DNA from 3 places in the Marinomonas sp. FW-1 genome. Region 2 is predicted to be linked to each of the others. Evidence: predicted binding sites of a transcription regulator. Region 2 holds the regulator's gene; each other region holds the start of a gene.
The links. Region 2 encodes FliA, which starts transcription of late flagellar genes. Its sites were predicted from a motif close to CTAAAGTTNNNNNNNNNNCNGCCGATA; they were not measured.
Positions count from the first base shown of each region.

Region 1: the regulator FliA is predicted to act here: its motif matches at 1,387-1,413, upstream of flgM (flagellar biosynthesis anti-sigma factor FlgM).
Region 3: the regulator FliA is predicted to act here: its motif matches at 1,312-1,338, upstream of C1X04_RS18840 (flagellin).

Region 1 covers NZ_CP025987.1:858,172-861,402, forward strand. The annotation lists gene C1X04_RS03965 (OsmC family protein) at 1-289, shown strand, start outside; tRNA gene C1X04_RS03970 (tRNA-Arg) at 361-436, opposite strand; gene C1X04_RS03975 (flagella synthesis protein FlgN) at 518-997, opposite strand; gene flgM (flagellar biosynthesis anti-sigma factor FlgM) at 1,035-1,349, opposite strand; gene flgA (flagellar basal body P-ring formation chaperone FlgA) at 1,465-2,157, opposite strand; gene C1X04_RS03990 (chemotaxis protein CheV) at 2,297-3,226, shown strand.
Region 2 covers NZ_CP025987.1:1,000,659-1,003,889, forward strand. The annotation lists gene flhF (flagellar biosynthesis protein FlhF) at 100-1,392, shown strand; gene C1X04_RS04660 (RNA polymerase sigma factor FliA) at 1,490-2,227, shown strand; gene cheY (chemotaxis response regulator CheY) at 2,270-2,662, shown strand; gene C1X04_RS04670 (protein phosphatase CheZ) at 2,672-3,231, shown strand, end outside.
Region 3 covers NZ_CP025987.1:877,785-881,015, forward strand. The annotation lists gene C1X04_RS18405 (hypothetical protein) at 326-469, shown strand; gene C1X04_RS18840 (flagellin) at 1,391-2,491, shown strand; gene C1X04_RS04070 (flagellar protein FlaG) at 2,559-2,984, shown strand; gene fliD (flagellar filament capping protein FliD) at 3,025-3,231, shown strand, end outside.

The DNA.
Region 1 (3,231 bases), 140 kb from region 2:
TGCAGGTTTGGGTGGCTGTACTTCTTATGATGTAGTTGGGATTCTTAAAAAAGCCCGTCAAGATGTGACATCATGTGTGGCTCAAATTGATGCGGATCGAGCGGATGCGGTTCCGGCTGTATTCACAGAGATTCGAGTGCATTTTGTTGTGACAGGTCGCAACTTAAAAGAAAGCGTGGTTGCGCGTGCAGTGAAATTATCGGCTGAAGAATATTGCTCTGCTTCTTTGATGTTAGAAAAAGGCGGAGTGAAGATAGTTCATAGTTTTGAAGTGGTTGAAGCTGAGTAAGGCGACAAACTAAAAGCGTGGATTTAGAAAGAGCCGTAAGGCTCTTTTTTTTGTGTCGGTTTCTAGATGTTTGGTGTCCCCACCAGGACTCGAACCTGGAATAGCTGCTTAGGAGGCGGCCGGTATATCCTGTTTACCTATGAGGACGTATTTGACGAAGTGTTTTATACATTATTTAGGGTTGGAATACAAATCCATGGTCAGTACAATATTGATTTGTATGGTTTTTTACGCTCTACCAAGTGTGTGCTTGCTGCTTATTGGGTGGGTCGAGCCTCTAGAGGTGTAGACTTTATTTTTGCTGTTATGGCCTTGCAGTAATTCAAAAAGGTGCTTATTGCGCTTCTGAAGGGTGTTAAGTACACGCGCATTGGTGTTGTTCTTAGTTTTGCATACTTGTAGGAGTGTTTCGCACTCATTCATGAGTAAGCGTACATTGTCTAATGAACTGTCTTGTAAATTTAACCAGTGTTTGAATTCTTCTTCGGTAGGTTTTTTTCTATCTACGACATCAAATTTAATGAGAATGTTGACTCGCTTCTCATTAAGTTGATTCATTTCATCGAGGAGGGCTTGTTTTTGCTCTGCTATATTAATAATGGTGTCACTGTCCGACTCGCCATAAGCAAAGCGTTCTTCATCAAGAAGCGCAGAAAGTTTTTCTAGTACCTCTTTGCTTCTGATGAATATTGGGGCGATAGGAATCATAAGGCAAACCGTTTGCTGGGTGCATTGAACTTATAGCTTAGAACAATGAATCCATAGAAGCCATGTTGCTTGCTAGCTTTTGCGTGTCGATCTTGTACTCGCCAGAAGCAATTGCTTTCTTGATTTGCTCTACTTTATCCATATCAACATCTGGTAAGTTGTTAATTTTCGCTTGCTGGCTCTGCAATGTTTGCGCAGTTCCGCTTAATTTTACGGTATCTTCAGCAAGTGTGCCGCCACTTTGCACAGCGTTGTTTTTAGCTGTTGCATTGCCTGCTACATCGTCTTTCTGAGATCGTTCACTTTTGTTTATAGTGTTTTGATTGGATAGACCTGTAAAATGTATTGCCATTGGGTTTTCCGCCCTTTAATAATTTGCCTGTCTATATTGTCGGCAGAGTCTAAGAGAACTTTAGTAAAAACTTCATAAAAGAATTTACTCGTTACACTTGTAGAATAATCCTTGTTCAATAGTTTACAAGAACTTCACTGTCAGTTACAACTTTGGCGTATATAATTCGTTCAGAACTTGTGTTTTTTACTCTGATTTGTTGACCTTTTACACCATTTTCTAGAGCAACACCGTTCATTCTTACTATAATAGTGCCACTGCTTGCGGTAATAAGTACAAGGTCTCCCTTTTTTACCAGTGTTGGTTGGTTGGTTAGGTCATCAGTTATGAATGTGTTGATTCGGAGGTTTCGTGCAGCAATCAAGCCGTACGGAGGGTTTTTTAGAGTAAAAACATCGCCTCTTAATGTTGATATGTCGACTTCGCCAACGTCTGTGTTGGACTGATTGATCACTTGTCCGCGATTGATTGGTGTTATGGTTTTTACGGCTGAGATTAAGATGCTTTGTGTGACTGGAATGTAAGACTTCCAAGTGGGCGACTGGCAGCTGATTTCATAATTTGTACGTTTAATTGCTTCTGGCCGTTGATTGTTGATTTGGATTGAACCACTTTCGCAGTCTGGCAGATAGTTTAGAGCAGCAAGATTGTTTAGCGAGATAGTGATAGCGGCATCAGGGTATATTTCTGACAGCCGAGGGATCTCTACTTGGTTGATATAGAGGTTAATTTGCTCTTCTAGAGAAGCGGCAAAAGTTAATCCTGTTTGGAAACAAATGAAGGCTATACTTAGCCTTATGATTCGCATGATTTGCTCTCTTTGTTTATTATTGCTTGATTAATAAGATAGTTAGTAAAAAAATAGAATTCACTTTATCATCGGATGATGCATTTTAACAATTTTGAGGTAATACCTCAGTATATGTTTTTACATTCTGGAGGCGTTTATGGCTGGAGTTTTGGATACTGTTAACCAACGTACACAGCTCGTAGGGGAAAACCGACTTGAATTGCTGTTGTTTCGCTTAAATGGTAAGCAGATTTACGGTATTAACGTCTTTAAGGTAAAAGAAGTACTACAGTGCCCTAAATTGACCACTATGCCTCATAGCTCCCCTGTGGTTAGAGGGGTGGCTCATATTCGTGGTGGTACAATCCCTATTTTAGATTTAGGTTTGGCTACGGGTGCAAGCCCTATTGAAAACATTGCCCAGTGCTTTGTCATTATCACGGAGTATAATCGCCGCATTCAAGGGTTCTTGGTACGAGGCGTTGAGCGCATTGTAAACATGAACTGGAGTGATATTCAGCCACCACCAAAAGGGTTATCAAACGATAATTACTTGACGGCTGTTTGTCAGGTAGACAAAGAGATGGTCGAAATCATTGATGTGGAGCAAATTCTTTCTGAAGTTGCGCCAACCCGTCAAGACATTTCGGCTGGTATTGTTGATAACAGCGTGACTGAAAATGCCCAAAAACACCATATTCTTATTGTGGATGACTCTTCTGTTGCTCGTAAGCAGATCAAGCGCTGTATGGAGCAAGTTGGCTTTGCAACAACCGTTTTATGTGATGGTCGTGAGGCGCTAGATTATCTTCAAACTTTGGTTGCAGATGGCAAGGATGTTACGAAAGAATTTTCCATGGTTATTTCAGATATTGAAATGCCAGTAATGGATGGCTATACATTAACGACAGCGATTCGTAATGACAGTCGCTTACAGGATCTATTTATTCTTCTTCATACTTCTCTAAGTGGCGTCTTTAATGAAGCCATGGTTAAAAAAGTGGGTGCAGACGGATTTTTAGCGAAATTCCAACCTGATGAGCTTGCTCGATTGGCAATAGAAACCGTTCAAGTGCAATCGGAATAATATTT
Region 2 (3,231 bases):
TTGCCAGTTTTCTGTAAAATATTGTATCTATATTTATCGGAATCTTTCGGGTAAGCTATGGATTTGTAAGAAAAATAAACTGTAAGGATTAAGGTATTCATGCAAATTAGGCGGTTTCGAGCACCAGACATGCGCCAAGCGATACGGAAAGTTCGTGACGCCGTAGGTCCTGATGCGGTTATCTTGTCAAATCAACGTCTGCCAACAGGCGAGATAGAAATTGTTGCCGCTCTAGATTACGATGGATCTTTGCCTTCTAGCATGTCGTCTAAACGTTCGAGCTCAAGCTCTTCGCGCCCTGACACTTCGGTCGATCCTAGTGCGAATTATTTAGAACGCATAGAACGAGCCAAGCAACAAACCACGCTACCTCAGAATGACGCACCTTCCTATACTTCACCGCGTCAAAACTCTCAGATTGAAATGCCGCCACTGCCTGAAGATAAGGAAGATCCAGCTGTTGAAGAGGCTTTATCTGTTAAAAATAGTGATAATGCTAAGCAATTGCAGGACATGGAGCGCGAACTGAAAAGTGTTCGGGCTATGCTGGAACAGCATCAGCAAAATGACAACCGTAGCTCTGCCAAAGAATCTTCTGTTGAGACTCGAGCCCGCGAAAAGTTAAAAGGGTTAGGGTTGTCTGAGTTTGTTGTGTCTAGACTGATGGATGATATAGATCTAAAAGGCCGTGAAGATGACTGGAATAGGTTATTGGCACATTTGGCTGACTATATACCTATTCGCTCAGGCTCTAATGAATTACGCGGCTGTATTGCCTTTATGGGCCCTACTGGTGTTGGTAAAACAACCACAATCGGTAAAATTGCTGCCCAGCACGTATTGAAACATGGCTCTGAAGGTGTTGTATTAATTACAACAGACACCTATCGAATTGCTGCTCATGAACAACTGAGAACGTTTGGGCGTATTTTAAATGTTCCCGTTGAAGTTGTTAATGAGTATTCAGATTTAAATGAAGTGTTAGCAAAATACGCGCATTACTCTTTGGTATTGGTTGATACGGCAGGTATGAATCCAAGAGATTCTAATCTTGAGCGCCAATTGTTAATGATGAAACGAGCAAGGGCCAGCCTTAAGAAGTTATTAGTATTGCCTTGCACAAGCCAAAGACAAGTTCTGAAAACCGTGACTGAAATATATTCACAGGTGCAGCTTGATGGGTGTGTTTTAAGTAAGCTTGACGAATCAGCTTCACTTGGCGAAGCGATTAGTGTAGTTATTGAAGAAGGTCTTCCTGTTGTTTATATCGCAGATGGACAAAGAATACCTGATGATATCGAACCTGCTCGTGCTCATAACCTGATTAGTAGAGCTGTTTATACAGCAGAACACTACAGTCAGCTTTATGGGTCACTAAAGTATGGTAGTTAGTAAAATTATGTTATTACTGAAAGCGTTGCGCCAAACTATGTAGTACAGTTAGTTAGCGCAACTAACTTAAATGGTAAAGGTTGCTTAGACTATTTTTATGCAGACCAAAAACGGATATAACACATACTCCAAAAAAGCAACGCTCTCAATTGATGCGATTGTTGAACAATACGGGTATTTAGTGAAAAAAATTGCTTATCACCTATTGGCGAGATTGCCTGATAGTGTGGATATAGACGATTTGATTCAAGCTGGCATGATGGGGCTAATTGAGGCGTATAAACGCTTTGAGTCTACGAAAGGCGCCAGCTTTGAAACTTATGCGGGAATCCGTATTCGCGGTTCTATAATGGATGAGGTGCGAAAAACAGATTGGGCGCCTCGTTCAGTAAGACGAAATGGTAGAGCAGTTGCTAACGCCATAAAAGAATTGGAAGCGACCCTGGGACGAGAAGCTTCAGATATGGAAGTAGCAGCGCATATGAATATAGGGATGGATGAATATCATGAAATGATTCATTCATCTATGTCTACTCAGTTGTTTAGCTATGAAGAAATGCTAGACTCTGATACAAATAATCTAGATAGCGTTGAATCCGAAGTTGAAAATGCACCATATTCTTTAGTTGAAGAAGGCGGATTTCAAAATCAATTGGCAATAGAAATTGATAACCTACCGGAAAGAGAAAAGTTAGTTTTGTCACTTTATTATAATGAAGAACTTAACTTGAAAGAAATTGGTGCAGTGTTAGGCGTAAGTGAATCAAGGGTTAGTCAAATTCATAGTCAAGCGGCTATGAGATTGAAAGCTAGATTAAGCGATTGGCGAGATTAATTATGAGTTGTGTAATATTACCTTTAGGGTGTGGAGGTTGCATTGGATAAAAACATGAAGATCCTAATTGTTGATGATTTCTCGACAATGAGACGAATCATTAAAAACCTACTACGGGATTTAGGGTTTACCAATACAGTCGAAGCTGATGATGGGACGACTGCGTTACCCATACTTCAAGCCGGTACGATTGATTTTCTCGTTACCGATTGGAATATGCCAGGTATGACAGGGATCGAATTACTTCGTGCCGTGCGTGCAGATGAAAAATTGAAAAGCATTCCTGTTCTTATGGTAACGGCAGAGGCGAAACGTGACCAAATTATTGCTGCAGCTCAGGCTGGGGTGAATGGTTATGTTGTTAAGCCGTTTACTGCGGTGGCTCTCAAAGAAAAAATTGAGAAAATATTCGAACGAATAGATGCTGCGAAATAGGAAATGTAGATGTCAAAGATATTGGGATCTGGACTAGGGGATTTTGAAAATCTAGTTAAAGACGGCGCAGTTGAGCTTTTAAATTACATTGAAGTCGGTGACTTTAGTGGTGCAATTAAAAAGATTCAAGAGCTGAGCGAAGCCCGACATAATAGTTTCTATAACGAAGTGGGTTTTTTAACTCGAAGTTTGCATGATGCTATTCGTGATTTTCAGGTTGATTCAATGGACCTTGTTGTTGGTGAGGGCGGGAGCGAGTCTGTTACCAAAATTACTGATGCCTCGGATCGATTGAATTATGTTATCGAAACGACTAGTGCAGCTGCTAATAAAACCATGGATATGGTTGATAGTAGTGTTCCTGTCGCTAGCGAACTACAAAGCCAGGCGAGAGAGCTACGCAAAGACTGGAGTCGTTTGATTCAGCGAGATTTAACACCGCAAGAATTTAGAGACTTATACAAACGTATTGATGTCTTCTTATCGTATGCGGACGATAGTGCCACTACCTTGCATTCAAACCTCAACACAATTCTTCTAGAGCAAGGTTATCAAGACCTAACAGGTCA
Region 3 (3,231 bases), 120 kb from region 2:
GATGAAAGGCGTTACATGTGAGTCATGCTGTTGTTCGATGCATTCTTCGATAGATAGAAATACACGGATTGGTCGTGCCGACAAGAGATTGATTGGCAAGAGAGGTTGGATGCTTTGGCTTTTTTTATGTGTTGAAAGTAATGGTCACTTTACTTGATAGGTAAGGGGTTCGGATGTCGGATATTTGGCGCTGCCATTTCGGGTTTGTCTGTGGGCGAACGATAAGTTGAAGCACTGTTTTAAACGCCACAATTGCGTCTCGATTTTAAAGGGCAGGGTAAGCGATTTGTTCCGTACGCCTCAGATTGATGGCTGGAGTTGTTTGATGAGTGCTTTTGATCGCAATCGTTTTGGGCTGATGTGTATTGGTTTTGTTTGCTCGTGCATGGCGAAAAACAATTGGTTGTTTGCTGGCACAGTTGCGCCTGAATTATGGCTCAAACGAGGTATCGAGGCCTTTAGTGCCTAGGAGTATCGGCTGAGTTGATTCGACAGAGCTTTATAGATTGAAAATGGCTTAATAACGAAGCCTTGCTGGGATTTTATGGTATCGAATTTTTTTTGAGGTGAGCGTATTTGAGGGTGTTGCTGTTCTTAGTGATCAACATTTTAGGCTTTATCGCATCTAGCTTTGCCTGTTTTTTGTGTGCGCCTGTTGAAAAGAGACGTCCGTTTTCTAATGGCACAGTTGCGCCCTGATTTTGTGGCGTGACCAGCAGGTTTGTATTGCACCTAAGAAGGGTTTGAGTCGAATAAAGAGCGCTTTTTGTATGGAAAGAAGTGGCGATAAAAAAATATTGCTGGGGCTGTTGCGTTGAATGGACTTGCCTGGGGGGGGGATTGAAAAAATGGATTGTTTGGCTGCACCGCTATGAGCTGATTTTAATGGGTATGTGAGTGCGAGAAAGGCACCACCTATGTTGCTTTTTGCGATTTGTGTCGTAGGAATATTGCTGCCTATTTGCGGTGGCAAGCATTCTCCGCTTGTGGCTGTGTTGTGGCGCATTGTGGCAATGGGGTGCGGCAATAAAAGGTTACCGTTTTGCCCAATTGGCAATATACGGCTTGAACAATATGTACATGTGATCGGGTAATTCTTCTGTCGAATGTCAGTATTTTGTCATTAGCGGGGGTTTTAGGGCGTTTGAAGTGGTATTTCGGAGCCGTTTTGCTCGGAAAGTACGTGCTTTAGAAAAAAACGTAAAAAAATTTAATTGTTTTTTAATCCTGTTAAAACAATTAGTTAGGCATTAATTTGCCGCTTTATGGGATGTTTTTTTCCACCTTAAGGAAAAAATATTCCGAAATTGACTAAAGGTTTTCAATTTCTTGTCGAAAACCTTATACGATCTGCTTTTTTGCGGAGTTTAATGAAACCTAGGAGGCTATAATGGCTTTATACGTTAATACGAATACTTCATCTTTAAGCGCACAGCGTCAGTTGATGAACTCAAGCAAAACTTTGGATACGTCTTTTCAGCGTTTATCTTCTGGTTTGCGTATCAATAGTGCAGCAGATGATGCCGCAGGTTTGCAGGTTTCTAACCGATTAACATCTCAGGTTAATGGTTTGAATCAGGCAGTGCGTAACGCCAATGACGGTATCTCTGTAGCTCAAACTGCTGAGGGTGCGTTGGATGAAACGACAAACATGCTGCAGCGTATGCGTACTCTGTCTATTCAGTCTGCAAACGGGTCTAACTCTGATGCAGACCGTAAAGCACTACAGCAAGAGATCACGGCTCTATCTACAGAGATTGACCGTATCGCTTCTGATACCACTTTCGGTGGTCGTAGCTTGCTTGATGGTACTTATGATGGTGTTTACCAAGTTGGTGCAGACGCAAACCAAACAATTAGCTTTGATTTGAGTAAAGGTGAAAACCAAGATTACGCAGGCAATGGTGGTTTCACTATGGCTGGTCTATCTTCTAATGCGGCTGCTGAAGCGAAGTACCAAGAAGAAGTGGCTGCTTATAACGATTACTTTGTACAAAAAGATGCAGCAAAAGCACAAGCGAGAGCAGAAGCTGAAGCTAACGGTGATGAGTATGAGGATCCAGAGTTAGAAGCGATCGCTGCTGCTGAAGAGCGTGGTGAAGTTTATGTAGATCCGAATGCACCAGCTGTGCCTCAGCCACCAGCAAGTCGTTCTAGTAGTTTTGGTAATCCAGAAGAAGGCTTTGGTACGCCATCGGTTACTTCTATCCAAAACGCACAAAGCATGATCTCTATTTTGGATAATATGATTTCTGCTGTAGGTTCTAAGCGTGCAGAATTGGGTGCGATTCAAAACCGTCTAGGTTCTAGTATCAGTAACCTAAGTAATATCCAAGAAAACGTATCAGCCGCTCGTTCTCGTGTACGTGATGCTGACTTCGCTGAAGAAACTGCTAAACTAACAAGTGCTCAGATTCTACAGCAAGCAAGTTCATCTATATTGGCTCAAGCGAACCAACGTCCACAAACTGCTTTGTCTCTTTTGGGCTAAAATTATTAGGTTTAACGAAAAGCTGGGGCTTTGTTCCAGCTTTTGTTTCGTTTAGAGGGTTGATGATATGTCAATTAATTCCAGTGATTTTTCAAAGCAGCCAATGGGAGTGGTTACAACTAGGCAAGACCAGCGAGCGGATGAGCAATTTAGAGCATTACGTGAAGCAAATGCTAAAGTAATACAGGGTTCAGCCGATAGTAATAAAACTGGTGCTAATAGTGGTAACAGCCAAGGGGCAGCAAGTTCTCCTCGTGTTGAGCCAAAGCAGATTGAGAACGCGAACATTAAAATGTCTCAATTAAATGTTCAGTTATCGTTTGAAATGACCGAAGATCGCAAAAATAATATTGTGAAAGTGTTAGACCAAACGACAGGTGATGTGGTGCGTCAAATGCCCACAGAAGAGTTCCTGAAGATGTCAGAAAGAATTGATGCTATCATGAATCAGCTAAGTGACGTAAAAGGAACATTAGTGAATAGTGAAGTGTGATTTTGTTATAAATGTTATGTTTTAAACTTGGGGAGTTGCTATGGCTATTGGCTCATTAGGTGCTGGATCTGGATTAGATCTGGAATCCCTAGTAAGTGATATGGTGAGCGCAAGAAGAGATACAAAAGTAAAATTGTATCAAGACAAACTCGCTGGGTATGAAGCAGAGCTTTCTGCTCTCGGTTCAGTTGGCTCCGCAATTGATAATTTCAAAACATTTGTAAGCACTTTGAATAATGCTGACCTT